Regions from separate parts of the Pseudoxanthomonas sp. YR558 genome, predicted to be linked through region 1. Evidence: riboswitches for the same ligand, from Rfam matches in the RefSeq annotation. Region 1 holds a riboswitch; each other region holds the start of a gene.
The links. Region 1 has a riboswitch for cobalamin ahead of btuB (TonB-dependent vitamin B12 receptor). Riboswitches for the same ligand answer to the same signal wherever they lie in the genome.

Region 2: linked by a shared signal. The riboswitch ahead of BM365_RS10475 (ribonucleoside-diphosphate reductase subunit alpha) and the one ahead of btuB (TonB-dependent vitamin B12 receptor) in region 1 are both predicted to bind cobalamin.
Region 3: linked by a shared signal. The riboswitch ahead of metE (5-methyltetrahydropteroyltriglutamate--homocysteine S-methyltransferase) and the one ahead of btuB (TonB-dependent vitamin B12 receptor) in region 1 are both predicted to bind cobalamin.

Annotation. Positions count from the first base shown of each region.
Region 1 covers NZ_FPCI01000002.1:172,188-182,251, forward strand. The annotation lists gene BM365_RS12375 (putative bifunctional diguanylate cyclase/phosphodiesterase) at 1-705, opposite strand, end outside; gene fabB (beta-ketoacyl-ACP synthase I) at 819-2,027, opposite strand; gene fabA (3-hydroxyacyl-[acyl-carrier-protein] dehydratase FabA) at 2,027-2,542, opposite strand; gene dinB (DNA polymerase IV) at 2,757-3,839, shown strand; gene btuB (TonB-dependent vitamin B12 receptor) at 3,895-5,760, opposite strand; cobalamin riboswitch at 5,879-6,099, opposite strand; gene BM365_RS12400 (TfoX/Sxy family protein) at 6,148-6,516, opposite strand; gene BM365_RS12405 (GAF domain-containing protein) at 6,513-6,998, opposite strand; gene BM365_RS12410 (TMEM175 family protein) at 7,081-7,806, shown strand; gene bioD (dethiobiotin synthase) at 7,811-8,476, shown strand; gene BM365_RS12420 (phasin family protein) at 8,571-8,963, opposite strand; gene queD (6-carboxytetrahydropterin synthase QueD) at 9,119-9,475, opposite strand; partial or broken gene BM365_RS12430 (DEAD/DEAH box helicase) at 9,593-10,064, opposite strand, start outside.
Region 2 covers NZ_FPCI01000001.1:2,230,570-2,240,633, forward strand. The annotation lists gene BM365_RS10440 (AEC family transporter) at 24-938, opposite strand; gene BM365_RS10445 (alpha/beta hydrolase) at 1,068-1,727, shown strand; gene zapE (cell division protein ZapE) at 1,727-2,878, shown strand; gene BM365_RS10455 (SIR2 family NAD-dependent protein deacylase) at 2,883-3,632, shown strand; gene BM365_RS10460 (hypothetical protein) at 3,698-4,369, shown strand; gene BM365_RS10465 (alpha/beta hydrolase) at 4,376-5,287, opposite strand; gene BM365_RS10470 (2-oxoadipate dioxygenase/decarboxylase HglS) at 5,422-6,786, shown strand; cobalamin riboswitch at 6,872-7,094, shown strand; gene BM365_RS10475 (ribonucleoside-diphosphate reductase subunit alpha) at 7,369-9,705, shown strand; gene BM365_RS10480 (ribonucleotide-diphosphate reductase subunit beta) at 9,826-10,064, shown strand, end outside.
Region 3 covers NZ_FPCI01000001.1:2,242,974-2,253,037, reverse strand. The annotation lists gene BM365_RS10525 (amidohydrolase) at 1-1,155, opposite strand, end outside; gene BM365_RS10520 (APC family permease) at 1,304-2,641, shown strand; gene purU (formyltetrahydrofolate deformylase) at 2,765-3,616, opposite strand; gene BM365_RS10510 (hypothetical protein) at 3,636-3,953, opposite strand; gene BM365_RS10505 (linear amide C-N hydrolase) at 4,061-5,119, shown strand; gene BM365_RS10500 (serine hydrolase domain-containing protein) at 5,114-6,364, opposite strand; gene BM365_RS10495 (ankyrin repeat domain-containing protein) at 6,445-8,133, opposite strand; cobalamin riboswitch at 8,226-8,460, shown strand; gene metE (5-methyltetrahydropteroyltriglutamate--homocysteine S-methyltransferase) at 8,659-10,064, shown strand, end outside.

The DNA.
Region 1 (10,064 bases):
GGACACGATCAACGCGATGCCCATGATCGCCACGGTGGCCACCACCACCAGCACGGCCAGCCACTGCGTCGGCACACCACCATCGCGCGCCGCGCCGCACCAACTGTCGGCCGGGAAGCGGGCGGCGGCCATGCCGGTGTAGTGCATGCCGACGATGGCGAAGCCCATCACCACCGCGGCGATCAGGCGCATGCCGTGCCGGCGATGGCCACGACGCAGATGGAAGGCGATCCACAGTGCGGCACCGGAGGCGACCACCGCGATCACGATGGAAAGCGCGAACCACAGCGGGTCGTAGTCGATGCCGGGTTGCATGCGCAGCGCCGCCATGCCGATGTAGTGCATCACCGCGATGCCCGCGCCCATCAGCACGGCGCCGAGACACAGCAGGCGCACGGGCAGGTCCGGTCGCGACACCAGCCACAGGGCGAAGGCGGAGACGCCTACCGCCGCAAGCATCGAGTAGAGAGTGATGGCGAGGTCGTAGCCGAGCGGGATCGGCAGGTCGAACGCGAGCATGCCGACGAAATGCATCGACCAGATGCCCAGGCCCATCGCCATCGCGCCGCCCGCCAGCCACCAGCGCGCTGCGGAGGTGCCTTGCGTGGTCGTGACGCGGCCGGCCATGTCCAGCGCGGTGTAGGACGCCAGGATGGCGACCAGCAGCGAAAAGAGGACGAGGACCTCGTTGTAGGTTCCGGACATGGGGGACGCACCGATGCCCAGTGAGGGCTGTCGGAACCGTATCGGCCGCTACGCTTTGAACTTGAGCGCCGCGGCCGCCGCCGAGGCGACCGCGGGCAGGACCGGACGCCCGGTCAGACGCGCCCGAACACCAGGCTCGCGTTGGTGCCGCCGAAGCCGAAGCTGTTGGACATCACCGTATCCAGCGTCGCGTCGCGGCTCGCCTGCACGATGGGGAAGCCCGACGCACCTTCATCGAGCGTTTCGATGTTGGCCGAGCCCGCGATGAAGCCGTCGCGCATCATCAGCAGGCAATAGATGGCCTCGTGCACGCTGGCCGCGCCGAGTGAGTGACCGGACAACGCCTTGGTCGAGGAGATCGGCGGCAGGGTGTCGCCGAGCGCGGTGCGGATCGCGTCGAGTTCGATCACGTCGCCCAGCGGCGTCGAGGTGCCATGGGTGTTGAGGTAGTCCAGCGGCGCGGTGACGCCTTCCAGCGCCATCTGCATGCAGCGCACCGCGCCTTCGCCGGATGGCGCCACCATGTCGGCGCCGTCGGAGGTCACGCCGTAGCCGAGCAGTTCGGCATGGATGCGCGCGCCGCGCTTGACCGCATGGTCGTAGTCCTCGAGCACCAGCATGCCGCCGCCACCGGCGATGACGAAGCCGTCGCGGTCCGCGTCGTAAGGACGCGACGCGTGGGTCGGGTCGTCGTTGCGCTTGCTCGACAGCGCGCCCATGGCGTCGAACATCATCGTCAGCGCCCAGTGCAGTTCCTCGCCACCGCCGGCGAAGACGATGTCCTGGCGGCCGGCGCGAATCAGGTCCGCCGCCGCGCCGATGCAGTGCGCGGAGGTCGCGCAGGCCGCGGAGATCGAATAGCTGACGCCCTTGATCTTGAAGGCGGTGGCCAGCGTCGCCGATACCGTCGAGCACATCGTGCGCGGGACCATGTACGGGCCGACCTTGCGAATGCCGCGCGCACGCAGCAGGTCGGCCGCTTCGATTTGCCACTCGGCCGAACCGCCGCCGGAACCGGCGATCAGACCGGTACGCGGCTGGCTGACCAGGGCCTCGTCCAGGCCGGCATCGGCGATCGCATCGCGCAGCGCGATGTGCGCGAACGCCGCGGCGTCGCCCATGAAGCGCTTCTGCTTGCGGTCGATCTGCGCATCGAGGTCGATCTCGGGCGCACCGCCGACCTGGCTGCGGAAGCCGAGCTCGGCGTACTGCGGGATATGGCGGATGCCGGAGCGGCCTTCGCGCAACGCGGCCGACACGGTGTCCGCGTCGTTGCCCAGGCAGGACGTGATGCCCAGGCCGGTGATGACGACACGGCGCATCAGAAGCTCTCCGTCGACGTGAACAAGCCCACGCGCAGATCGCGCGCGGTGTAGATCTCGCGGCCATCGACCAGCATGCGGCCATCGGCCACCGCCAGCACCAGCTTGCGATTGACCACGCGGCTGATGTCGATCTCGTAGCTCACGCGCTTGGCCGTGGGGAGTACCTGGCCGGTGAACTTCACTTCGCCGGAACCCAGTGCGCGGCCGCGGCCGGGCGCGCCGATCCACGTCAGGAAGAAGCCGGTCAGCTGCCACATCGCATCCAGGCCCAGGCAGCCGGGCATCACCGGATCGCCGAGGAAGTGGCACTGGAAAAACCACAGGTCCGGATGGATATCGAGTTCGGCGCGCACCATGCCCTTGCCATGCGTACCGCCGTCCTGGCGGATCTCGGTGATGCGGTCGAACATCAGCATCGGGTCGTTCGGGAGACGGCCGCTGTCGGGGCCGAAGAGTTCACCGCGCGCGCTGGCCAGCAGCTGTTCGCGCGAGAAGGAAGCGGGGGCGTTCATTGCGTCGTCCGTTCTGCGAAGGCGCAAATAATGCACACATGTGCATACGCTTGTCTTGATGCAAATCAACCAGGTTTTTCCATACGCCGGCGTACCATTGCGGAAGTGCAATTGCGGCAAGGGTTTCACGCGATCCGCCCGCATCTCCACACGCGTGCGTATCCAACGTGCACGCATCCATGCGATCGCGTACGGCCGCCGATATCATCGCGTGATGCGCAAGATCATCCACATCGACATGGACGCCTTCTACGCGTCGGTGGAGCAGCGCGACGATCCGTCGCTGCGCGGGCGACCGGTGGTCGTGGCGTGGCGCGGCGAGCGCTCGGTGGTGTGCGCGGCGTCCTACGAAGCGCGCGTGTTCGGCGTGCGCTCGGCGATGCCGGCGGTGCGAGCGGAGCGTTTGTGCCCGCAGGCGGTGTTCGTGCCGCCCGATTTCATCCGCTACAAAGCGGTGTCGCGGCAGGTGCGCGAGATCTTCTTTCGTCACACCGACCTGGTCGAACCGCTCTCGCTGGACGAGGCCTACCTCGACGTCACCGCGCCGAAGACCGACCTGCCGACAGCCACCGCCGTGGCGGAAACCATCCGCGCGCAGATCCGCGAAGAAACGCAGCTCACCGCGTCGGCCGGCGTGGCACCCAACAAGTTCCTTGCCAAGATCGCCTCGGACTGGCGCAAGCCGGATGGCCAGTTCGTCCTGCGCCCGCACCAGGTGGAAGCATTCCTGACGCCGCTGCCGGTGGAGCGCATCCCGGGCGTCGGCAAGGTGATGCAGGGGCGCTTGAATGCGGATGGCATCCACACCGTCGGCGACCTGCGCCTGCACGCGCAGCACGAACTGGAAGCGCGCTACGGCAGCTTCGGCGGCAGCCTGTACCGGCGCGCGCGCGGTATCGACGAACGGCCCGTGGAGCCCGACCAGCCCGTGCAATCGATCTCCTCCGAAGACACCTTCGCCACCGACCTGCTGTTGTCGGAACTGGAGCCGCACATCGTCCGCATCGCGGAAAAGGCGTGGCAGGCCAGCCGCAAGACCGAGCGCGTGGGCCGCACGGTGGTGCTGAAGCTGAAGACCGCACAGTTCCGCATCCTCACCCGCAGCTTCACGCCGGAATCGCCGCCATCCTCCGCGCAGGAATTCATCGATATCGCCCTGGCGCTGCGCGAACGCGTCGACCTGCCGGGCGCCACCCGCTACCGGCTGGTGGGCGTGGGGCTGTCGGGCTTCCGGGATCGGGATGAGATGGCGACCCAACCGGGCTTGTTCGACGGAGCGGAGTTGGCTGCCGGTTGAGCCAGAAAAAAGCCCGGCAATGCCGGGCTTCTTCCTGTTGCGTGCCGCCGTCGAATCACTCGGCCGGCTGGTAGCGCAAGCTCAGGCCGTAGGTGCGGCCGGCCTGGTTGTACCAGGCGACGGTTTCGTACTCGCGATCGAATACGTTGCCCACCTTCGCCTGCAGCGTCCATGCCGGTGCGATGGCGTACTCCAGGCGCAGATCCAGCGTGCTGTAGCCGCCCAGGCGGACGGTGTTAGCCAGGTTGTCGTAGCGCTCACCCGCGGCGTTGAACGTCACGCCGGTACGGAACGCGCCGAACGCGCGGTCCACGTCGATGCGCGCGGTGTTGCGCGGACGGCGTGCCAGCAGGTTGTCGTCGTTGAAGCCGGCCGACCGATTGCGTGGATCGGTGTGGCTCAGCTGGGTGGCGACGTCGAAGCCTGCGACCGCGAAGTCGACGGTGAACTCCGCGCCGCGGATGCGGGCTTCGTCGATGTTGTTGGGCAGGAAGATCGCCGCGTCGTAGGAGATCAGCTGGTCAACTTTGTTCTGGTAGACGTTGAACGTCCAGTTCCAGGTGTCCGCGTACTGCGCGATGCCGAGGTTGACGCTCTCGGACTCTTCCGGCTTCAGGTCCGGATTGCCGAAGAACGGGTAGTAAAGGTCGTTGAAGCTCGGCGCCTTGAAGCCGGTGGCCACGCTGGCGGTCAGCTTCAGGCCGTTACCGAAGCCGAACCCGTAGCCCAGGCTACCGGTGGTGTGGTTGCCGAACTGCTCGTTGTCGTCGTTGCGGACGCTGGCCTGCAGCTGGTGCGCGCCGAAGCGGCCCTGGTATTCGACGAAGCCGGCCAGGTTGTCGCGCTGGGTGATGTCGAAGGCGGTGGCGCTTTCCACGTTGTCGTCCTGCCAGTCGATGCCGGCGGTCAGCAGCTGGTTGGCGGCCACGGCGAAGTCGCCCTGCGCCGACGCCACGTAGCGACGCGTCTCGAAGTAACCGGACGGCACGTCATCGTGGAAGTCGTCGGACTTGTCGTCGTTGCGGCCCAGGCTCAGCAGCAGGTTGACCTTGTCGCTCGGCGCGTAGCGCAGCTTGGTGCCCAACACCTGCTGCACGGTTTCGGAGCGGTTGGTGAAGCTGCCGTCGAACTCGCTCTCGCCATCGGCGCGCAGCGCGTTGGCTTCCAGCGTCAGCGTATCGGTGAACGAGTAACCGCCGCGCAGGTTGGCCGAAGTGTTGCGGTAGCCGTCGCGGTCGGGTTCGTCGGCGAAGCAGCCGGCGCCGAACGGGTTCGCGGCATCCCCGCTGGTGCCGCGGCAGGCATTGAAGCCGTCGGTGCGCGTGTACGCCACGTCGGCGCCGAACCAGCCGCGGCCGATGCCGCCGCCGATACCGGCACTGGCTTCACGCGTGCTATCGCTCCCCACGCCGATGCGGAAGTTCGGCCGCACCTTGCCGGTGTTGCGGCGGGTGAACACCTGGATCACGCCGCCGATGGCTTCGGAGCCCCACAGGCTCGAGCGCGGACCGCGCACGATTTCGACGCGATCGATCTGGTCGATCGGCAGGTCCTGCAATGCCGGCAGGCCGGCGGTCGCCGAGCCCATGCGCACGCCATCCACGAGCACCAGCACGTGGTCGGATTCGGCGCCGCGCAGATTGAGCGTGGTGATCTTGCCTGCACCGCCCTGGTTGGCGATCGAGATGCCGGCGCGTCCCTGCAGGAGTTCGCCCAGCGAGCGCGCCTGGCTGCGCTGGATTGCGTCGCGGCCAATCACCTCTGCTGGGACCAGGCTGTCTTCGATGGACACCTCGGTACGCGTGCCCGAGACGACGATTTCGTCGAGGTTGGTGGCGTCCTGCGCCTGCGCCGCGATCGGCAGCGCCATCGCGACCGCGAGGGCCAGCAGGGAAGGGGAGGAAAAAGTACGGCTCTGCATCGGAACAACTCCATCGCGCGCCCCGCGCGCATTCTTCGGCGTGGAGTCGCGATGGAAAGGGGTGCGGAGCGGACAGCGCAGGCGAAGCGGCGCGGCACGCCGCGACGCCCTCCGCATCGCAACCAGTGGACTCCCAGGCCGGTCTCCGGGCTTGCGAACGAGTGCAGGGCACTCCGCCGTGGCGCCTTCCCATGCGTCGTGGACGCACAGTGGCCGATGCCGCGGCTGTCTTCGCCTACCGTTGCGGGGGCAGCGCCGGAATGCCGCCGTGGGGCGGGTCACCGGCTTCCCGTTTCAACCCGGCACGAGGCGCGGGTCACCTGAAAGCGCGCGCAGTATACGGGAAGCGCTCGCGTCGCCGTCAGGCCACGCGGTCACTCCAGGCGATCAGTCGTCGCCGCGCGAGTCAAACAGGTTCAGGGACGGGCCCGTGTCTTCTTCCTGCTCGGTGTGGGTCGTCGTCACCGGGCCAGCCGCGGGGCGGCCACGTGGCGGCGGCAGCAGGGCCGCGGCCGCGTCGTAGGCCACCAGCAGTTCGCCGCGGCGTGCTTCCGGCAACTGCTGCCAGTGGCAATCCAGCAGCGCGCCTTCCAGCGCGTACAGCAGGTTGAGGCTGGGGCGGAACCCCGCACGCTTGACCCGGATGAAGGCCTCGACCGCGCCGACCGACTCCAGGTCCTCCTGCGTGCGCAGGCCGACCTGGCGGAGCCAGGCGGCGGACTTGGGGCCGATGTTGCGCAGCTTGGTGCCTGTCATGTCAGTGAATCCAGGAAAATGGCGGCGATGCGTTCCATGCCTTCCTGGTCGTCCGCATCGAACCGGGCCAGGCGAGGGCTGTCCAGGTCGAGCACGCCGACGAGTTCGCCCCCTTTCACCAGCGGGACCACCAATTCCGAGCGCGATGCGGAATCGCAGGCGATGTGGCCCGGGAAGGCGTCCACATCGTCCACGCGCTGGGTCTGGCGGGTGCGTGCGGCGGCTCCGCAGACCCCCTTGTCCAACGGGATCCGCACGCAGGCTGGTAAGCCTTGGAACGGACCGACCACCAATTCCCGGCCATCGAAGAAGTAAAAGCCCACCCAGTTGAAGTCCGGAAGGGCGTGGTAGACCAGCGCGGCCAGGTTGGCGGCATTGGCGATCCGGTCCGGTTCGCCGGCCAGCAGGGCGCGCGCCTGTTCGACCAGCTGCGCGTATTGTTCCGGCTTGCTGCCGGTGAGCGTTTGGGAGGCGAATGACATGCGGTCGATTCTACCCCCGGCCCCTCGCGACGGCCCGATATGATGCATTCCATCGGCAGGCCTGACGGGGAGACGGGTGGGCATGAGCGCAGGTGACGACGAGGCCAGCTGGCGCGGCCATGGGGTGACGAGGCTTGAGGCGTTCGTGGATGCGGCCTTCGCATTCGCGGTCACGCTGCTGGTGATCTCGGTGGATCGCATCCCGGACAGCATCGGCGCGCTGCTGCAGGCGCTGAAGAACGTGCCGGCGTTCGCTGCCAGCTTCGCGATGGTGGCGATGTTCTGGTACGCGCACGTGCGCTGGAGCCGGCGCTACCGCCTCGGTAGCGTGCCGGCCACCTTGCTCAGCCTGCTGCTGGTGTTCCTGGTGCTGGTCTACGTATATCCGCTGCGCCTGCTGCTGGGCACCTTCTTCGCGTGGATCACCGGCGGCTGGCTGCCGATGCCGCTGAACGACGCCAACGGGGCGCGTCCGCTCGCCTTCATGTTCACCTTTTACGGATTGGCGTTCGCGTCGATGTCGGCGTGCATCGGCGGCTTGTACGCGTTGGCCTGGCGCGCGCGCGCGCGCCAGGGACTGGATGGCGAGGCCGCCGCCAACGCCGCGGGCGAGTTCGCCTCGCATGCGTATTTCGTCCTGGTCGGGCTGCTGTCGGTGCTGATCGCCAGCCTGCTGACCGAAGACTCGCGCTCGTGGCAGGTCGCGCTGCCAGGCAGCGTGTACTTCCTGCTCTCGTTCACCGGCCTGCTCCACGTGGCGGGACAGCGCTGGGGCGCACGCCGCTGGCCGGCGCGCGCGGAGGATTGAGGCGATGGACAGGCTGTTCGTCACCGGCACCGATACCGGCGTGGGCAAGACCGTCGCCAGCGCCGCGCTGCTGCATGCGTTCCGTGCGCGTGGCCTGCGTGCGGTGGGCATGAAGCCAGTCGCCAGCGGCTGCGAACGCACCCCCGAAGGCTGGCGCAATGAAGATGCGCTGGCGCTGCAGGCGGCCAGCGATCCAGTACCGCCGTACGAGGACGTCAATCCCTATGCCTTGCCCGCGCCGCTGGCACCGGAGATCGCCGCACGCGATGCCGGCGTGGACGTGCAACTGGGTGTGCTGGTGTCCGCGTTCGAACGGCTGCATCCGCTGGCCGACATGGTGCTGGTGGAAGGTGTCGGCGGTTGGGCCGCACCGCTGACCGCCACGCTCGACCAGCGGCACCTGGTCGAACAGCTACGCCTGCCGGTGGTGCTGGTGGTCGGCATGCGCCTGGGTTGCATCAACCATGCGCGGCTCAGCGCGCGCGCGATCCAGGACGACGGCGCGCGGCTGGTGGGTTGGATCGCGAACGAAGTAGACCCCGACATGGCGCGCCGCGATGAAAACTTCGCCCTGCTGTCGGCGCGCATGCCCGTGCCGTGCTGGGGACGGTTGCCGCATGCCCCGGGCGCGCAGGCCCAGGCGCTGGCGGCGTCCCTCGCGTTGCCCTGATCTCGGGCAATAAAAAACCCGGCAGCGTGGGGGCTGCCGGGTCGGGTTTGCGCGGAGGGAGGGGAGGGCCGCGCAATAACCGGTTGAAGCGGGCTTACTTGGCCTTCGCGGCCTTGGTCGCCTTGGCCACGGAGGCCTGGACGTTGTCGGTCGCGGTTTCGAACTGGGTCTTCACCAGCTGGCCAAAGGCTTCGCCGGTCTTCAGGCTCAGGCCGAACACTTCCTGGCTGGCGGCGACGACGCGCTCGGCGTTGTCCTTGGCGACCTGCAGGCCCTTCGGCCACAGGTTCTTGTAACCGTCGAGGTCACGGGTCTCGGCCAGCTCGCCAAAGAAGGCGGTGGTGGCGTCGACGTTCTTTTCGAAGGTCTTCAGCTGCACGCCGAACACCGTCTCGGCGCTTTCCAGGGCCAGGCGGTTCGCACGGGCCGCAGCGGCCGCGAACTGGTGCGTGAACTGGCTGAAGCTTTCGTTGAATTGCGTGGTCATGGCGTGCTCCTAAAAGGGGATTTCCATCTGTTGCGCCGCAGCATAGAGGGATCTATGTTGCAGCGCAATAACCGGCGTATGGAAATCCGACGAACGGTCAGGAGCCGTTAAAAATCAAACGCTTGTATGGAGTGGTCTGGAACCGGTTCCAGCGCTCAGGGGCCGGTATAGCGGCAGCCGGAGGTGCAGGTTTCATGCACCACGACGGCGCTCAGCAGCGGCAGCGCCGGCTTGGTCTGGTCCCAGATCCACGTGGCCAGCTGCTCGCTGGTGGGGTTGTCCAAGCCCGGGATGTCGTTGAGGTAGTGATGGTCCAGCCGGTCGTAGATCGGCTTGAAGGCCGCCTTCACGTCAGCGAAGTCCATCACCCAGCCGGCGCGCGGGTCGATCGGCCCGGACAGGTGCAGCTCGATGCGGAACGAATGGCCATGCAGGCGCGCGCACTTGTGGCCGTCCGGTACGTGCGGCAGGCGGTGTGCGGCTTCGACGGTGAAGACCTTGAAGATGTCCATGCGGCGGATCCTGGAGCGTGGAAGCGCGCGGCACCGGCGAGGGTGCCGCGCGCAGGGTGCAGCTTAGCGGGCCGGGCGCGACTGGCCCTGGCGGGCGCCACCGGGGCGACCGTCGCGACGCTGGCCGCCGTGCTTCTTCGGGCCGGCATGCGCGTGCCGCGGCGCATCGCCGTGCGGGCGACGCGCGTGCTTCTGCGGACCGTTGCGGCGTGGGGTGCGCTCGCCGCCCGGCAGGTCGGCCTTGCCCGGCGCGCTGTTGCCCCAGCGGATCGGCGTCTGCGGCTCGAAGCCCGGCACGTCGCGCAGGTCCACGTCGCGGCCCAGCATGCGCACGATGGCGCGCAGGTACTTCGCTTCATCCTGTGCCACCAGCGAGATCGCTTCGCCGGTCGAGCCGTTGCGGCCGGTACGGCCGATGCGGTGCACGTAGTCCTCGGCCACCATCGGCAGGTCGAAGTTGATCACCTGCGGCAGCTGGTCGATGTCGATGCCGCGGGCGGCGATATCGGTGGCGACCAACACGTTGATGCGGCCGGCCTTGAAGTCGCTGAGCGCGCGCTGGCGTGCACCCTGCGACTTGTTGCCGTGG
Region 2 (10,064 bases), on a different contig from region 1:
CGATGCGAAAACAGGCCCTGGCCTCAGGCTAGGCGCCCCACCACCCACGCCCACATCGGCAGCGTCATCAGCGACAGCAGGATGCCGTAGCCGACTAGCGCGGCGGCCAGGCGCGGCGCCAGCTGGTGGGAGATCGCGAGCGCGGCGGCCGTGATCATCGGGGGCATCGCCGACTCCAGCACGTTCGCCTGCAGCATCTCGCCGCGCATGCCGAAGGCGAGCGACAGCGGCAGGGCGAGCGCAGGCATCACCAGCAGCCGCAGCAGCAGGCCGACGGCCAGCGGCTTCACCTCGTCCCGCGGCAGCTTCAACTGGATGGTCAGGCCGACCGCCAGCATCACCAGCGGCAACATCGCATCGGCGAGATTCTTCAGCGCCGCGCCGATCCACACCGGGGGTTGCGCCGGCATCAGCGTCAGCGCGAACAGCAGCGCCCAGACCGGCGGGAACTTCACGATGCGTAGCGCGATCTCGCGCGTAGTGGGCGGCGTGTCGCCGCCGTAGCGCGCCAGTACGTACAGGCCGAAGGTGGAGAGCAACACGAAGGTGCCGAACTGGTCGTACACCACCGCATAGGGCAGCGCATGTTCGCCCAGCAATGCGCGCACCATCGGGTAACCGATGAAACTACTGTTGCACAAGGCCACACAGAGCAGTAGTACCGCGTGCTCATCACGGCGGAAACCGAACATGCGCGTCGCCAACGCGACCAGCGCGACGGTGGCGACGGTCAGCACCCACGGCGTCGCCACCACGCCCAACAACGAAGCATCCACGTGCAGTCGTGGTACGTAGATCAGCACCGCAGCAGGCAGGCAGACGTACAACACCACGCGATTGAGGACATCGGCGGCGTTATCGGGGAACACGCGCAGGCGCGCGAACGCCATGCCGAGCGCCAGCATGGTCAGGATCAGAGCGAAGGCATCGAATGCCATGGTGGAGCGGATGACGACGTGGGGCGGGCAGGATCGCACACCCGGTCGCGCGACGCCGTTGGGCTTTCGTCGGTAATGCGTTCCACGGCCGCGCGGGTCGCGTGGGGGCGCAGGGCTTATCATGGCCTCATGACGAATCCCGCTTTCCCCGCCGCGTCCGGCCCGATCACCCTGGACGGCCCCGAAGGGCCGCTGGAAGCCCACGTCGACTGGCCGGAGGAGGGCGAGCCGCTCTCGCCCGTCACTGCAGTGGTCTGCCACCCGCTGCCCACCGAGGGCGGCACCATGCACAACAAGGTGGTGGTGATGGCCGCGCGCAGCCTGCGCGAACTCGGTGCGGTCACCGTGCGCTTCAATTTCCGCGGCACCGGCGCTTCGGCCGGCCTGTTCGACCAGGGCGATGGCGAAGTCGACGACCTGCGTGCCGTCGTCGCTTGGGTGCGCGAGCAGCGCCCGGGCACGCAGCTATGGCTGGCCGGTTTCAGCTTCGGCGCCTACGTATCGCTGCGCGCCACCGAAGGCCTGCAACCGGATGCGCTGGTGTCGATCGCACCGCCGGCCGGGCGTTGGGATTTCGCCGCGATCACGCCACCCACGTGTCCGTGGCTGGTGATCCAGGGCGAAGAGGACGAGATCGTCGAGCCGCAAGCGGTGTACGACTGGATCGACACGCTGGCGCATCCGCCGGAGCTGATCCGGATGCCGGAAACCAGCCATTTCTTCCACCGCAAGCTGATGGACCTGCGCGGCGCCATCAAGCATGCGATGAAAGCCTACGTGCCGGCGTGATGGCTGACGATGTCCAAGGGACGGCTCTGACGCCGTCGCAGGTGTACGCACGCGGCGCGGCGCAGGGCCAATGGCAGGACGACCCGGCGCAGCATCCCGCGCTCGCCGAGCTGGACCGCATCCACCGCGCGCTGCGCGCCGACGATGGCGCACCCGGCCTGTTCGGGCGACTGTTCGGCAGGGCGCCGGAGACGGTGAAGGGACTGTACTACTGGGGCGAAGTCGGCCGCGGCAAGACCTTCCTTGTCGACCTGTTCTACGACAGCCTGCCGCTGCCGACGTATTCGGTCTCGCAGAACAAGGCGCACGGCGAGGGTGGCGGCAAGTACCGCACTCACTTCCACCGCTTCATGCGCGGCGTGCACGAGCGCCTTCGCCTGCATGCGGGCGAGAGCGATCCGCTGGCGAAGATCGTGCGCGAAGCGCGCGGCAAGCTGCGGGTGCTGGTGCTTGACGAGTTCTTCGTCACCGACATCGGCGACGCGATGCTGCTGGCACGCCTGCTGGAGCGCATGTTCGCCGAAGGCATCACCCTGGTGACGACCTCCAACACCGCGCCGCAGAACCTGTACAAGGACGGCCTGCAGCGCGCGGGCTTCCTGCCGGCGATCGACCTGCTGCAACAGCACTGCGTGGTGCTGCGCTCAGACGGCCAGGAAGACTATCGCCTGCGCGCGTTGACGCGCTCGCCCGTCTATCGCGCGCCGCTGGATGGCGAATCCGATGCCTGGCTGGCCTCGCGCTGGCGCGAGCTGACCGGTGGCGAGGACGCGCACGCCGGCAACATCGAGATCGACAGCCGCAAGATCCCGGTGCGTGGCCGCGGCAAGAGCATCGCGTGGTTCGATTTCGCCGCGCTGTGCGAGGGTCCGCGCGGCACGACCGACTACATCGAGGTCGCGCACGAGTTCAACACCGTGCTGCTGGGCGGCATCCCGCGCTTCGATGCGCTGAACGAGGATGCCGCGCGCCGCTTCGTGAACCTGATCGACGAACTGTATGACCGCCACGTCAACCTGGTCTGCACCGCCGCGGATGCACCGACGATGCTGTATGCCGGTACGCGCCTGCAGGGTGCGTTCGAGCGCACGGCGTCGCGCCTGATCGAGATGCAGAGCGCCGAGTACCTCGCCACGCCGCACAAGGCGTGAGCCCGTGGACGCCGTACCCACTGCGGTTGCCGAGGCCCTGCAACGGACGATCGACACCGGCGGCACTGTCTGCGTGCTGACCGGCGCCGGCATGTCGGCCGAAAGCGGCATTCCCACCTTCCGCGGCACGCATGACAGCCTGTGGTCGCGCTTCGACCCGATGCGCCTGGCGACCGCCGGTGCGTGGCGCGAGGATCCCGCGCTGGTCTGGGGCTGGTACCGCTGGCGCATGCAGGCGGTGCGCGATGCGCAGCCGAATGCCGGACATCGCGCCCTGGCAGCGTTGGCGCAGCGCGTGCCGCTGTCGCTCGTGACCCAAAACGTCGATGACCTGCACGAGCGCGCCGGCAGTGTCGTCGAGGCGCACGTGCATGGCAGCCTGTTCGCCTTGCGTTGCTTCGCCTGCGGACATGCGCACACGGCGCTCGACGACTATGTGGAAGGCGCGCAGCGGGTCGAGCCGATGCGCTGCACGGCATGCAGCGACCGCATCCGCCCGGGCGTGGTGTGGTTCGGCGAAGCCCTGCCGGACGATGCGTGGGCGTCTGCGGTGGACGCCGCCGAGCGTTGCACGTTGATGCTGGTAGTGGGGACGTCGGGCCTGGTGTATCCCGCGGCCGGCCTGCCCGCACTGGCACGACGCCACGGCGCGACCGTGGTGGAGGTCAATCCGGAACCGACGGCGCTGTCCACCGAGGTCGACCTCGTCTGGCGGGCGACCGCAGCGCAGGCCTTGCCATTGCTGGTCGGCTGAAGCGCAGGCACCGGCTTCACGCACGGCTTGCCAGACTCGGCGCACCGGTTGCGCAGGAGAGCGCCATGAAACCCATCGTCCGCATTCCCTTGTTTGCCGCCGTCGCCGCCACGCTCCTCGTCGGTTGCGACCGCGCGCCCCAGCAGGAAGAGGTCGAAGCGGCAACGCAGACCGCGGCCGAGATCGCCGATCCGGCGCCGCCGGTGACCGGACGCGAAGCGCCACAGTTCCAATTCTCCGACGACGACATCGGCATTGCGCTTGCGCCCACGCCTGGCTTCGCGCTGCGCCGCGACTTCACCCGCGACTATCTGTCCAACGGCGACTGGAAGACCTTCGCCGCCCCCGACGCGCGCGGCGAACCGCTGGTCGCGCTGGTGCTGGACGGCTCGGACAAGATCACCGCGGCCGAACTGCGCATCGGCACCAGCACCGACAGCCATGCGGTGGTGACGTGCCTGGATCCGCCCGAGGGCGCGGCGACCGAAGCGCCGGACGAGATCCGCATCGACGGCCAGCCGTTCCGCCACTTCCGCGCCGACGATGCGGCGATGAGCCACTACCAGTCGGTCGATGCCTATCGCTCGGTACGCAACGGGCGTTGCCTGGCGATCGATCTGCTGGTCGCTGGCACGCGTCCGGAGGTCTACGACCCGCCAGCGACGACGCCTTTCGACGAAGCGACGGCGCGCGCGCGACTGCAGGAGGCGTTGGGCGCGATGCGGATCATTCGCTGACGCGCCTCATCGCATGCGTGGCGCGATGAAGCGCGCAACGGCCTCGGTATACGCCGACGGTGCGCCCAGCAGGCGGTTGACCTCGCCGTGCGAGAGGTCCTCCGGCAGTACCTCCATCCTCACGCCCAGTGCCCGTGCTTTCTCCGCCATCGCGCGGCCTTGTGGGCAGGCGTCCTTGCGGCGTGAGGAACAGACGAACAGCATCGGCACCGCATCGCGACTGAGCTGATGGTAGGGCGACGACGCGATCCAGTCGTTGCGATCCTTGCCGAACGCACGATCGTAGATGCCGGGCAGCGGCGGTTTCTGCATCGTCTGCGGCACGTCGAGCGCACCGCTGTCGAGCGAGACCACCCCGCGCGGTCGGGTGGCGCCCGCCTCGCGCCACAGCGTGGACGACGCGCCCACTAGCGTAGCGAGGTGCGCGCCGGCCGAGTGGCCCATCAGCATCACGTTCGCCGGGTCGGCGCTCCATGACGGCGCGCGCTTCTGCACGTCGGCCAGCGCGCGCGCAACGTCGCGCGCCTGGTCCAGCGGCGCGGTGTCGGGGCGCATGCGGTAGTTGATCGAGACCAACACGTAGCCTTTCGGCAACCAGTACGCCGCCTTGTTCTCGACCACGCCCGGATTGTCCTTGTTGCCGTTGGCCCACCCGCCGCCATGCACGAACAGGATCACGGGCGCACGTTGCGGTTGCGCAGGAAGATAGACGTCGTAGCGCTGGCGCGGATCGGTGCCGTAGGACACATCGCGAACGGTGCGTGCACCGGCCGGCAGCGTCGGTGCACGCGCCGCGGGCTGGCGCGACGCATCGCGCATCCCCTGCAGGCGCTCTCGGAAGGTCTGCGCGGGCAGCGGTAGTGCGGCCAGCAACACGCAGACCAGAAGGCCCGTACGGAACAGCGGGTGGGACGTCATGGGGTCACCTCGCAGGGGACAACGCCCGCCCGGGCCATGGGTTGACGACACCGCGGATCCGGCTGGCCCGCGCGCGCGCGGCCAGCGACAATATGCGCCCCCGGTGGCCCCACGCCGCCCGCACGCCGAATCCCATGACCGCCTTCGTTTCGCCCGACCGCATCCGCGGCCTGTTCGCCCAGGCCATGTCCGACATGTACCGCGCCGAGGTGCCGCTGTACGGCGATCTGATCACGCTGGTCGGCGACATCAACACCGACACGCAGCGCCGCGACCCCGCGCTCGCCCAGCGGCTGCGGCGCACCGGCGAGACCGAGCGCCTGGACCTGGAGCGCCACGGTGCGATCCGCGTGGGCACGCCGGCGGAACTGGCGATGCTGGGCCGCGTGTTCGCACTGATGGGCATGCACCCGGTCGGCTACTACGACCTCACCGTGGCCGGCGTGCCGGTGCATGCCACCGCGTTCCGTCCGCTGACCGAAGCCGCGCTGGCCGCCAACCCATTCCGCATCTTCACCTCGCTGCTGCGGCTGGAACTGATCGCCGACGCCGCGCTGCGCGCCGAAGCCGAGGCGATCCTGGCCCGCCGCGACATCTTCACCGCCGACACGAGCGCGCTGGTCGCGCAAGCCGAACGGGACGGCGGGCTGGACGACGCCGATGCGCAGCGCTTCGTCGCCGAGGTGCTGGAAACCTTCCGCTGGCATGGCGATGCGACCGTCTCGCTGGAGACCTACCACGCGCTGCACGGCCTGCACCGCCTGGTGGCCGACGTGGTCAGCTTCCGCGGCCCGCACATCAACCACCTCACCCCGCGCACGCTGGACATCGACGCCGCACAGGCCGCGATGCTGGAACGCGGCATCCAGGCCAAGGCGCTGATCGAAGGCCCGCCGCGCCGCGCCGTGCCGATCCTGCTGCGCCAGACCAGCTTCAAGGCGCTGGAAGAGGAAGTCGCCTTCCCCGATGCCACCGGCACGCTGGTGCCCGGCAGCCACAGCGCACGCTTCGGCGAGATCGAGCAGCGCGGCCTGGCGCTGACCCCGGCCGGCCGTGAGTTGTACGACCGCCTGCTCGCGCAGGTGCGCCAGGCGGGCGGCGCCGGCAATACGTCGGCCGACTATCCGCAGCGACTGGCGGCAGCGTTCGCGGCGTTCCCGGATGACGAGACCACGCTGCGCCGCGAAGGCCTGGGCTACTTCCGCTACCGCCTGACCGATGCCGGCGACGCCCTGCCCGCGGCCGAACGCGCGGCCATGACGCCGGATGCACTGGTCGGTGCCGGCCTCGCCGTCGTCGATCCGATCGTCTACGAGGACTTCCTGCCGGTCAGTGCCGCGGGCATCTTCCAGTCCAACCTCGGCGGCGGCGAACAGCGCGCCTACGACGCGCACGCCAACCAGGACGCGTTCGAAACCGCGCTCGGCGCGAAGATCCACGACCCGTTCGCCCTCTACGCGCAGGCGCAGGACGCGTCGATCGCGGCGCTGCGGGCCTGACGCCCACGCTGAAACCGTGAAACCCGCGCCGCGTCGACATCCGCTGTTCCACACAACATTTGGTGTTGACGCCTCCGGGACCCCCCACTATCTTGTGGCTGTCGGTTCCGGTGGTCGCAAGCCACGGGATTAAAACGGGAAGCCGGTGACGCGTTCGCGCCACTCCGGCACTGCCCCGCAGCGGTAATTGGGAACGAACCCGCCACACAGCACTGAGGCCCCATGCCTCGGGAAGCGGCGGACGTAGGAAGAAGGCTCGCCCTTCGCGCCCATGAGTCCGAAGACCTGCCGACAGCCGCGCGTTGCACACCGCGCGGTGCCGGCCGCGGAATCTCCGGGGGGAGAGGGCTGGCGAAGCAGGGCACGCCGGTCTTCCGTCCGCGCGATCTCGCCTCCTGCGACGCCGCTTCCCCACTGTGATCCTCCATCCGGCCTTGCGCTGCCCCGCGAGGGACGGGCCGCCGCGTGCACCACGCATGGAGGAATCTCGTGACCCAGATCGACAGCGCCGTCGCCGACGCCGGCACCACCCCGTCCCAGAAGGACGCGTTCTCGCTGACCCCGCCGCCCACCGCCACCGCGATGAGCGTGACCAAGCGCAACGGCGGCCGCGAGCCGGTGGACCTCAACAAAATCGTGCGCGCCGTGCAGCGCAACTGCGAAGGCCTGCACGCCATCGATCCGATGCGCGTGGCCACGCGCACCATCTCCGGGCTGTACGACGGCGCCAGCACGCGCGAACTGGACGAACTCTCGATCCGCACCGCGGCGCTGCTGACCGGCGAGGAACCCGAATACAGCCGCCTGGCCGCGCGCCTGCTGGCCGGTTACATCGCCAAGGAAGTGACCGGCCAGGAGATCCACGCGTTCTCGCAGTCGGTGACGCGCGGCCACGAGGTCGGCCTGATCAACGACCGCCTGCTGAACTTCGTGCAGACCAACGCGCGCAAGCTCAACGATGCACTGGACGCCTCGCTCGACCTGCACTTCGACTACTTCGGCCTGCGCACGCTGTACGACCGCTACCTACTGCGCCACCCGCACACCCGCAAGGTGATCGAAACGCCGCAGCAGTTCTTCCTGCGCATCGCCTGTGCATTGAGCGAAGACGTGCCGGAAGCGCTGGCGCTGTACCGCCGCATGGGCAACCTGGACTACCTGCCCAGCTCACCGACGCTGTTCAACAGCGGCACCACGCACGAGCAGCTGTCGTCGTGCTTCCTGCTCGATTCGCCGCAGGACACGCTGGAATCCATCTACGCCAAGTACGGCGACATCGCCCAGCTGAGCAAGTTCAGCGGCGGCATCGGCGTGAGCTACACGCGCGTGCGTTCGCGCGGCTCGCTGATCAAGTCCACCAACGGCCATAGCAACGGCATCGTGCCGTGGCTGAAGACGCTGGACTCCTCCGTCGCGGCGGTGAACCAGGGCGGCAAGCGCAAGGGCGCGGCCTGCGTGTACCTGGAAACCTGGCACGCCGACATCGAGGACTTCCTCGAACTGCGCGACAACACCGGCGACGAGGCCCGTCGCACGCACAACCTCAACCTGGCCAACTGGGTGCCGGACCTCTTCATGAAGCGCGTCGAGGCCGACCAGGAATGGTCGCTGTTCGATCCGCGCGTGACGCCGGAACTGACCGACCTGTACGGCGACGCCTTCGAGCGCGCTTATGTGCAGGCTGAAGCGCAGGGCAAGGCGATGAAGACCACGTCCGCCCGCAAGCTGTACGGCCGGATGATGCGCACCCTGGCCGAAACCGGCAACGGCTGGATGACGTTCAAGGACAAGTGCAACGCGGCCAGCAACCAGACGCTGCGCGCGGGCAACGTGATCCACCTGTCGAACCTGTGCACCGAGATCCTCGAGGTCACCTCGGCGGAAGAGACCGCCGTGTGCAACCTGGGCTCGATCAACCTGGGCCGCCACTTCGATGACGATGGCTGGTTCGATTTCGACAAGCTGGCCGAAACCGTCCGCCTGGCCGTGCGCCAGCTGGATCGCGTGATCGACCTGAACTTCTATCCGATCGAAACCGCGCGCCGCGGCAACCTGCGCTGGCGCCCGGTGGGCCTGGGCTGCATGGGCTTGCAGGACGTGTTCTTCAAACTGCGCCTGCCGTTCGACAGCGCCGAAGCGCGTGCGCTGTCGGCGAAGATCGCCGAGACCATCTACTTCCATGCGCTGGAAACGTCGGTGGAGCTGGCGCAGGAACGCGGCCGCCATCCGTCGTTCGCCGACACCCGCGCGGCCAATGGCGAACTGCAGTTCGATGCCTGGAATGTCGTGCCAGAGAACACCGAGCGCTGGGATGCCCTGCGCACGCGCATCAAGGAGCACGGCCTGCGCAACTCGTTGCTGATCGCCATCGCGCCGACCGCGACGATCGCCTCGATCGCCGGCTGCTACGAGTGCGTGGAGCCGCAGGTGTCCAACCTGTTCAAGCGCGAAACGCTGTCGGGCGACTTCCTGCAGGTCAACCGCTACCTGGTGGACGAACTGAAGAAGCTCGGCCTGTGGACGCCGGAGACGCGCGATGCGATCAAGTTGTCCGAAGGCTCCATCCAGGGCATCGCACAGATCCCGGAAACGCTGCAGCAGGTCTACCGCACGGCGTGGGAACTGCCGATGCGCTCGCTGATCGACATGGCCGCCGGCCGCGGCGCCTTCATCGACCAGTCGGCCTCGCTCAACCTGTTCATGGAAAGTCCGAACATCGGCGCGATGTCGTCCATGTATATGTACGCATGGAAGCAGGGCATCAAGACCACCTACTACCTGCGCTCGCGCCCGGCGACGAAGATCGCCAAGACCACGGTCAGCACGGCTACCGCCGCCGCGCCCAAGCGCGAATACACGCCGACCGAAGCCATCGCCTGCTCGCTGGAGAACCCGGAAGCCTGCGAGGCCTGCCAGTAACGCCTCTCCCACGTCGGTATCCCCGACGGATCACGGCACAAGGACGTGTCGGGCGCACGGATGCGCCACTCCCTCATTCATGGCGCGCCGTCGCCGACGGCGCGCCGCACAGGAAACACCATGTCCGCCCAACCCAAGCAGATGCTGCTAGACCCCGGTTTCGAACTGACGCTGCGCCCGATGCGCTACCCGCAGTTCTATGACATGTACCGCGACGCGATCAAGAACACGTGGACGGTGGAGGAGATCAACTTCCAGATCGACATCACCGACCTGCATTCGAAGATGACGCCGGCCGACCGCCACCTGATCCACCGGCTGGTCGCGTTCTTCGCCACCGGCGATTCCATCGTATCGAA
Region 3 (10,064 bases), on a different contig from region 1:
GGGCACGGTGTTGGCGAACTGCGAGAAGTCTTCGGCCACGGTCACCAACGGCATCTCGACCACGTTCGCCGCGCCTACCGCCTTTTCCAGCGACGGTCGCACACGCTGGGTGAGCGCAGGCTGGTTGATGGTGGCAGGCGCGTTGTTGGCGACCTTCAGCTCGGCGCTGCCGCCACTGGCGTGCGCGTAGTCGTCGGCGATGCGGCGGAAACGCGCGATCACGTCTTCGCGCACGGTCGGGTCGAACGTGCGCAGCGTGCCGACCAAGGTCGCCTCGTCCGGAATGATGTTGAAGCGCACACCGGCCTGGAACTGACCCGCGGTCAGCACTACCGGGCTGGTGGCGATGTTCACCTGTCGCGCGATCATGCTCTGCGTACCCAGCAGGATCTGTGCGCCGAGGGTGATCGGGTCCACGCCGTCCCACGGCCGCGAACCATGCGTCTGCTTGCCCTTCACCACCAGCGACCACTCGTCGGCCGCCGCGAGCAACGGACCGCTGCGGTAGCCCACGCTGCCTACCGGCAGGCCGGCCCACACATGCAGGCCGAACACGGCATCGGGGGTGAAGTCCTTGAACACGCCGTCCTGCAGCATCAGTGCCGCGCCGAAGACCGCGCCCGCGACCGGCGGGCCTTCTTCCGCCGGCTGGAACACGAACATCACTTCGCCGGCGAGTTCGTTCTTCGCGGCGACCAGCGCCTGCGCCACGCCCATCAGGATCGCGACGTGCGCATCGTGGCCGCAGGCGTGCATCACGCCGACCGGCTGGCCGCGGTACTCGGCTTTCACCTTCGAGGCGAAGGGCAGGTGGGTCTGTTCGGTAACCGGCAGCGCGTCCATGTCGGCGCGCAGGGCGACGCGCGGGCCGGGCTTTGCGCCTTTCAGCACGGCGACCACGCCGGTCTTGCCGACGCCGGTACGCACCGTGAGGCCCAGCGAGCGCAGATGATCGGCGACCCGCTTGGCGGTGCGCGTTTCCTGTTCGCCGAGTTCGGGATGCTGGTGGAGGTCGCGCCGCCACTCCACGAGCTGGGGTTGCGCGCGCTCCAGCGCCGCGAAAGCCGTGGCGTCCTGCGCCCGCGCTGCGTCCGTACCTGCCAGCGAGACGGTGGCGACGAACAGGGCGGCGAACAAACGATGGGCGCGAAGCATGGCGGCATCCGGGACAGACGGGGAGCACGATGCTAGCCCGGGCGGCGCATGCGTCCAATGGCGAATCACCATGAGCGCATGCGTGCGCGTGGCTCGCATTCGCCACGCGCGCGTGGCAGGCTCGCAGGCCACTGGAGAGCCCCCCGCCATGACCCGCGACGCCGATCCCGCTTCTTCCCGTTCGCTGCAGGGCGATGCCGCGCTGTTGCGCGCGGTGGGCAGCCTGGCGCTGGCCGCAGCGGTCATCAACATCATCGTCGGCGGCGGCATCTTCAAGATGCCCGCGGCGCTGTCGGCGCAAGTCGGCGCCGCCGCGCCGCTGGCGTTGCTGGCCGGTGCATTGGTGATGGTGCCGGTGGCGCTGTGTTTCGCCGCCATCGGCAGCCGAGCCTCCGCCACCGGCGGGCCCTACACCTATGTCAGCGCGGTGTTCGGCACGCTGCCGGGCTTCCTGGCCGGCGCGCTGATGTGGATCTGCAACGTGGCCTCCAGTGCCGGCGTCGCCGCCGCGCTGTCGCTGCAGGCGGCCAGTCTGTGGCCGGTCCTCGACGCGCCGCTGCCGCGCGCGCTGCTGCTGCTGGGCGTGTACGCCGCGATCTACGCGCTCAATGCCTTCGGCGTGAAGCTGGGCGCACGCGCGGTGATGACACTGGCCACGCTGAAGCTGGTGCCGTTGTTCCTGCTGGTGATCGTCGGCCTCGCCTTCGTCGATACCTCGCACGTCAGCTTCGCCTTCGCCGACGTGCCCTCGTGGACCGCGCTGGGCGCGGCGATGGTGATGGTGGTGTTCGCGTACTCCGGCGTGGAAACGGCGCTGATTCCCGGCGGCGAAGTACGCGACCCTTCGCGCAGCGTGCCGCGCGCGGCATTGAGCGCCATCCTGCTGGTGGTCCTGCTGTACCTCGGCCTGCAGATCGTCTGCCAGGGTGTGCTGGGCCCGGCCCTGGCGACCAGCAGCGTGCCGATCGCGGAAGCCGCAGGCCGGTTGTGGGATCCGGCGCGCATCGCCCTGCTGGTGACCGCGTGCATTTCCATGGCGGGCTTCCTGCTGGGCAACCTGCTGGGATCCTCACGGCTGCTGTTCGCGCTGGGGCGCGATGGTTACCTGCCGCAGGCCTTCGGTCGCGTCAGCGCCACCCACCGCGTGCCGCTGCTGGCACTGGCCACGCATGCCGGCATCGCCTGTCTGCTGGCAGTGGTGGGTAACTTCGAAGCGCTGGTGCTGATTTCCGGCGGCGCGGTCTGCTTGGTATACGTGATGGTCTGCGCGGCCGCCTGGCGGGCGCAGCGCACCGACCTGCGCGAGCGCGGTGAACCTTTCGTCCTGCGCGGCGGTCCGCTAGTTCCGGGCCTGGCGGTCGTCGGCATGGTCGCCATCCTCACCACGTTGAGTACGCGCGAGTGGACGGCGATCGGCGTGGCGGTCGTGGTGCTGGCCATCGTGTACGCGGTGCTGGTCGGGCTTAGGCGGCGCGTGGGCAGTTGAGTTCCAGACGAGGCAGGAAGGCTGATTGTGGGAGCGACGTAAGTCGCGAGCTCTTCCTCTGGCAACACCAAAAGCTCGCGACTTACGTCGCTCCCACACCGATTATCCCTACGCCGGCCAGGCCTACCGGAACACCACCGTCCGGTGCCCGTTGAGCAGGATGCGGTGCTCCACGTGGCGGCGCACCGCGCGGGCCAGCACCAGCGATTCGATGTCGCTGCCCATCCGCACCAGTTCCTTGGGCGTCATCGCATGGTCCACGCGCGCGACGTCCTGTTCGATGATCGGACCTTCATCCAGGTCGCGCGTGACGTAGTGCGCCGTCGCACCGATGATCTTGACCCCGCGCGCATGCGCCTGGTGGTAAGGCTTGGCGCCCTTGAAGCTGGGCAGGAAGCTGTGGTGGATGTTGATCGCCCGGCCGGCCAGCGCATCGCACAGCGTCGGCGAGAGGATCTGCATGTAGCGCGCCAGCACGACCAGGTCGATCCGTTCGCGCTCGACCAGGTCGATGATGCGATGCTCCTGCTCTTCGCGGTGTTCGGCGGAAACCGGCAGGTGGTGGAAGGCGACGCCGTACGATTGGGCGAGCGGTGCGAAGTCGGCGTGGTTGGACGTCACGCAGGCGATCTCCACCGGCAGCTGCCGGCTGTGCACGCGGAACAGCAGGTCGTTGAGGCAATGCCCCTGCTTGCTGACCAGCACCATCAACCGCGCCTTGCGGCGCGCGTCGTGCAGCTGCCAGTCCATCGCGAACGTGTCGGCGAGCGGCCGGAAGCGCGCGTGCAGCGCTTCGGCCGTGATGCTGTCGGGCAGGTCGAAGTGCACGCGCAGGAAGAAGCGGCCGGATTCCTCGTCGCCGAACTGCTGCGCGTCGAGGATGTTGCAGCCGGCGTCGAACAGCAGCCCGGTGACGCGATAGACGATGCCGGTGGTGTCCGGGCAGGAGAGGGTGAGGATGTGGTCGCGGCGCATGGCGTGGGAGAGCGAGCGACTACTCGCAGCGCGCCGCCGTGATGCGGTTGCTCGCATCGATGTACACGCGCAGACGGTCCTTGCGCGCATCGTGCTTCACCACCGTGGTGGGGCCGATCGGATTGACCAGGCCCGCGCCGCTTTCGCTGGACAGGCGGCGCAGGGTGGCTTCGTCGGCCGGTTGGCCGACCGCCCAGCCGAGCGACGCATCGCGGCAGGTGCCGCTGCCGGCGACCTGCGGGCCGGGCGTGCTGACGCAGGCGGTGAGGGTCATCGCCAGGAGGGCGAGGAGCGGCGCGCGGGTGGACGAACGGTGCGGCGACAGGGGGATGGCCATGGCAGCATCTCGGGGGCGGCTGAGGATCGCTGTTTAACACACCCGCTGGCATAAAGGGCGGGCGCCGCCGTCGCGCACCACCTGTTCCCGCCTTCACGGAGACCGTCATGGATCGTCGCTTCGTACTGCCGCTTGCGTTCGCCGCCACCCTGCTGTCATCGCTCGCCGCTCCGCCCGCCGCCGCTTGCACGCGCGTGGTCTATCTCGGCGCCAACGAGGACGTGATCACTGCGCGCTCGATGGACTGGAAGAATGACGTGGCCACCCATCTGTGGATCTTCCCGCGCGGCATGGCCCGCAGCGGACAGGCCGGCCCGAACTCGGTGACCTGGACGTCGAAGTACGGCAGCGTGATCGCCACCGGCTACGAGGTCTCCACCACCGACGGCATGAACGAGGCCGGCCTGGTCGCCAACGTGTTGTGGCTGGTCGAATCCGAGTATCCCGCCTACGACGGTCGCGGTCCCGGCTTGAGCATCGCGGCCTGGGCGCAGTACGTACTGGACAACTACGGCACAGTGAAGGAGGCGGTCGATGCTCTGCGCAAGCAGCCTTTCACCGTGGTGACCGACAAGGTTCCGGGGGAAGACCGGCTGACCACGCTTCACCTGTCGATGTCGGACGCCAGCGGCGACAGCGCCATCGTCGAGTACATCGACGGCAAGCAGGTGATCCACCATGGCCGCCAGTACCAGGTGATGACCAACTCACCGGTGTTCGACCAGCAGCTCGCGCTTAACACCTACTGGAAGCAGATCGGTGGCACGGTGATGCTGCCGGGCACCAACCGCGCGTCGGACCGTTTCGCGCGCGCCTCGTTCTACGTCAATGCGATTCCCAAGGCCGAGGATCCGGTGAAGGCACTGGCCAGCGTCTTCAGCGTGATCCGCAACGCGTCGGTGCCGTTCGGCATCAATACGCCGGAAGAGCCGAACATCTCCTCCACCCGCTGGCGCACGGTCGCCGACCACAAGCGCAAGCTCTACTTCTTCGAATCCGCGCTGACGCCGAACACCTTCTGGGTGGACCTCAAGGACGTCGATTTCTCGAAGGAAACCGGCAAGGTGCTGCGGCTGGACCTGGGACAGGACCAGCGCAATGTCTTCGCCGGCAACGCAGTGAAGGACTTCAAGCCCGCGGAGCCGTTCGTGTTCCAGGGCCTATAGGTCGAACGCCAGCAGGTCGTGTCCCGTCGCGGCGCGCACCACGCGCCGGTACAGCACGTTGCCGCTGCCGCCGTTGGTCAGCGCGACCAGCGCGCGCTGGCCGCGCGCATCGCCGAGGGCGAAGTTCTTGAAGATGCCGCCGTTGCTGCCGGAGTGGTAGAACACCGGGCCGCGTGGCGTGGCTTCGAGATTCCAACCCAGGCCCTTGTCGGTCCAGCGGCCGGGCACGTCGATCTGCTTGGTCAGCATCGCCGTGCGCGTGGCCTCGCTGATCTGCCATGGCGCACGCGGCGTGCGCACCATCAACGCCATGAAGCGCGCGTAGTCCGTCGGCGTGGTGCGCAGGCTGGCCGCTGCGTTGGCGAGGATGTCGCCGGGCCAGTTCACCAGGCCCTTCGGCGTGATGGCCTGCACTTCGGGCAGCGCGCGTGCGGCGTCTTCGTAACGCCAGGTGGAAAGCGGTTTGCCCCAGCGGTCCGCGACGGTCTGCGCTGCGTTCCAGGTGTCGCGCAGCATCTGCGGCGGCATGCCGCTTTCCTCGTCCTCCACGGCGCGATGGCCGTACACCGAGCGTGCGGCGAGCGCCTTGCTCCACGTATAGCTGCTGTCGTGCATGCCGGCGGGGCCGAACAGCAGGCGCTGCATCGACGCATCCAGGCTCTCGCCGGTCAGCGTCTCCACCACCAGTTGCAGCCAGAAGATCGCTTCGCCCGAATAGTCGATGCGTGTGCCGGGCTTCACCGCGGGTACGAGCTTCTCGTGGGCCGGGTCCTTGCGCCAATTCGGCATGCCGGTGGAATGGCGCAGCACGTCACGCGCGGTGACCCGATCCACCCACGGATGGTCGGCCAGGTAGTCCATCCGCCGGTAGCGCACCAGCGGCGCATCGAGGTCGATCACGCCCTGGTCGGCCAGTTGCAGCACCAGGTAGGCGAACACCGGCTTGCTGAGCGAGGCATCCTCGAACAGCGTGTCGTCGGCTACCGGCGCCCGTGTCTCTGCATTCAGCGCGCCAAGGTTGCGCGACCACACGACTTCGCCGCGCTCGACGACGGCCATGCCGATGGCGGGCACGCGTAGCGCCTGCATCAGTCGCGGCAGGTCGGCGAGGAAGGCATCGGGCGGGATCCAGTTCGCGGCGTCGTCGCAGGCAGCGGCGGAGACGAGGCGAGGCCAGGCGATGGCGGCGAGCGGCGTAGCGGCGAGGGTAGTCAGCCAGCGGCGGCGCTGGGGGGAACGTGGCAAGTCGGTCGGCATTCGCACGGTGTGTCCAGCAGGCTCTACCGGATAGACGGATGGAAGGGCCGAACCCCGCACGCGCCGCGTCAGCGCGCGCTCTGATCGGGTTGTTGTTGCCATTCGAGGACTCGGTACCAGCCCCGCTGCTTGGCCTGGTGCAGGAAGAACGAATCGTGTGAATTGCCGGGCGCATCCGTCCGGGCTCCCGCCCTGAGCAACACCAGGGCGATGTCTTCATCCCCGCTGACATTCAGGGCTTGCGCACCCCGCTCGTTGCGGATCGACACATCCAGGCCTTGCGCCAGCAGGAAGCGGACGAAAGCGATGTCGTTGGCGTTGGCTGCGGCATGCAGCAAGGTACTTCCGTCGAGCGTCCGCTCGTCCAGCCGCATGCCCTGGCCCGCGAGCCATTGTGCGATGGGCAGCCCCTCCCACGCCTGATCCTGCCATGGCAGCACCAGAAAGTTCACCACCGACGTCCGGCGTGGCCGATCGCGCGGCCGGTCCACAGGGGTTGCCATGTAGTGCAGCGATGGCTTGAGAGGGGCGCCGCCGTTCCAGACCGCTTGCACGGCGGCGAGCCGGCCGCTCTCGATGGCCGCCCGAAACGCGAGATCCAGCTTCCGTTGGTCAGGCCTCCCGCGCGACAACAAGACGCCGCGCTCGATCATCGGTGCAGCCAGCACCGCGCACCGCTCGCGCAGCGCGAACTCGAGGAAGGCCAGGTCTTCCGGCTTGTCGTTGCCGAGTAGGTACTTGCGCATAGGTGCAACCCGCAGCGGTGTCCCGAGCGCCACCAGGCGCTGTACCACTGCTTCGTCGCCGTGATCGATGGCGCGGACCAGCATAGCGGAGCCAGCCTCGGAATTGAAATCGAAACCCTCGCGCTCCAACTGGTCTAGCGAGAATATCGAGAGCTCGTGCCACTCTTTGGCGCGGGAGACTCGCTCAACCATATCTTGAAAGCGTACGACTGCAAGTGGCACGCCTGTTTCAAGGCTACCCTCGTTGTAGATGGAAAGAGTCTGGTCGCCCATCTGGATGACGAGCCGGGCCGTTTCGGCATCGGATCCGTTATAGGGATATTGTGGCTCCATCGACCAGAGATCGATGCGGCGGGCTTCGGCTGTCAGTGCGCGAACGTCACTGATGGGAATCTGATACTCATGTCGTCCTTCTACGGCAACACAATTGCCGCCCGTGAAAATGACCTGGCCGTCACCGCCAACCTCGACCGAGTGGCCGCATCCTGCGATGGTGCCTCCCCGCGACAGCGTGATCCTGACTTGGTTCAACGGGACATCAGGCATCGGACGGTGCGAGGGAGGTATCCGCTCCTCTGGTATCTGTTCAACGATCAGTGCCGCTACCGCCTTGCCGTCACGAAGGAACGGCGCATACCGTAGCCGGGCCAAGGCGGCCAATGCCTGACGCTGCTGGCGATTGGGTTCCGTTGGCAAACCCGGGACTCCGTCCAACAGCTCATGGCATTGCACACGTCCTTCAGCGTCCACCCTGAGTCCGACCGTATATCCCCACGAAGCAGGATGATCCCCCACGGCGTAACGCGCGGCAGGGAGATCGAACGTGCGATGTTTCGCGATCTCGTACGGCGTGGGCCGTATCCCCCGCCATTCTTCTACGTCGCATACCGGCAACTCGAAGGCCGGCACCACGGGAACGCGGCTGGCGTCCTCACCGGATTCCCGCTCACGGCTGCATCCCGCGACGAACACCAACACGCTCATTGCCACTACGCGCCATCGTGCGTCCATGCCTGGTTCCCCGATCCGGTCTGGCGATGTTAGCCCGGCTCTTCCTGGCAAAACGTGACCGCGCTGGCTTGACGCACCGCGCCTCACCGCCGTATCGTCCGCATCGCCAAGGTTTCCATCGCTTCATCCCAATGAAGCGATGGAATTAAAAGGGAAGCCGGTGCGGCCTGTTCCATGGGCCTATTCCGGCGCTGCCCCGCAGCGGTATTTGGAAACGAACCTCGCCAACAGCACTGGTCCTCGCGGACCGGGAAGCGGTGGGAAGTAGGCCAGCGCACACGCGCCCGTCCATGAGCCCGAAGACCTGCCCTGGCCGGAAGACACGACCGTCTTCCGCCTGACCTGGAGCTTCCGAGGGGGAGCGGCCGGAGCCTGCGTCCTTCTTCGCGAGCGGACGCGTCCTCCTGCGCCGCTTCCTTCCGGCACTCCGGCTCGCCCGCGGGGGCGAAGGTCGCTGGCGTGGCGGGCCCTGGCCTGGCGCGCGGTTCCTTCGTTCCTCATCCGCCACGCATGAGGACACGCACCATGACCACCGTTACCACTCTCGGCTTCCCGCGCATCGGCGCGAAGCGCGAACTGAAGACTGCCCTGGAAAGTTACTGGCGCGGCGACACCACGGCCGCCGACCTGCAGGACACCGCACGCGGGCTACGCCATCGCCACTGGCAACTGCAGCGCGATGCCGGCGCCGACGTCGTGCCCTGCAACGACTTCGCGCTGTACGACCACGTACTCGATACCGCCTTCCTGCTCGATGCGATTCCTGACGACTATCGCGCGCTGGCGGATGCCGATCCGCTCGCCGGGTATTTCGCGCTCGCGCGCGGCCTGCAGAAGGACGGCGTGGACCTGCGCGCGCTGGAGATGACCAAGTGGTTCGACACCAACTACCACTACCTCGTGCCGGAACTGCACGCAGGCCAGGAGTTCCGCCTGCGCGGCGACAAGCCGGTGGCCGAGTTCCTGGAAGCGCGCGCCGCCGGCCATGCCGCACGGCCGGTGCTGCTGGGTCCGGTGAGTTTCCTGTTGCTGTCCAAGACCGTGGATGGCAGCGATCGTCTCGCCCTGCTTGAGCGCGTGCTGCCGGTCTATGCGGAGCTGCTGGCGAAGTTGCACGCCGCCGGTGCGGACTGGGTACAGGTCGATGAGCCCTGCCTGGTGCTGGACCTGGACGACGCCACGCGCGAGGCCTACCTGCGCGCGTACGCCGTGCTCGCGAAAACGATCCGTCCCCGGCTGCTGCTGGCGACGTACTTCGGCCGTCTCGATGCGCAGCTGCCGCTGGCGTGCGCGCTTCCGGTCGATGGCCTGCACGTGGACCTGGTGCGCGGCAAGGAGCAGCTGGACGACGTGCTGAAGCAATGGCCGAAAGCGCGCGTGCTCTCGGTAGGCCTGGTGGACGGGCGCAACATCTGGCGCACGAACCTGGACAACGCGCTGATCCTGGCCAAGTACGCGCAGGGCCATCTGGAACTGGGCCACCTGTGGCTGGCGCCGTCGTGCTCGCTGCTGCACGTGCCGGTGGATGTCACCGGCGAGAAGGCCCTGCCGTCAGACCTGAAGTCGTGGCTGGCCTTCGCGCGGCAGAAGATCGAGGAACTGCGTGTGCTGGCCGATGCCTTGCGCAACCCGCGCGCCGCCGATGCCGCGTTGGCGGTCGCGCGCGACCGCATCGAATCGCGTCGCCACTCTCCGCGCGTGCACCGCCCGGCCGTCGCAGCGAGATTGGCGTCGCCCGAAGCCGCCGACATCGATCGCGATGCGCCGTATCCGCAGCGGCGCGCGGCCCAGCAGGCGCGCTTCGCGCTGCCGTCGTTCCCGACCACGACGATCGGCTCGTTCCCGCAGACCCACGAGGTGCGCGATGCGCGTGCCCGCCACAAGGGCGGCAAGCTGTCCGACGCCGAGTACGATGCCTTCCTCGAAACCGA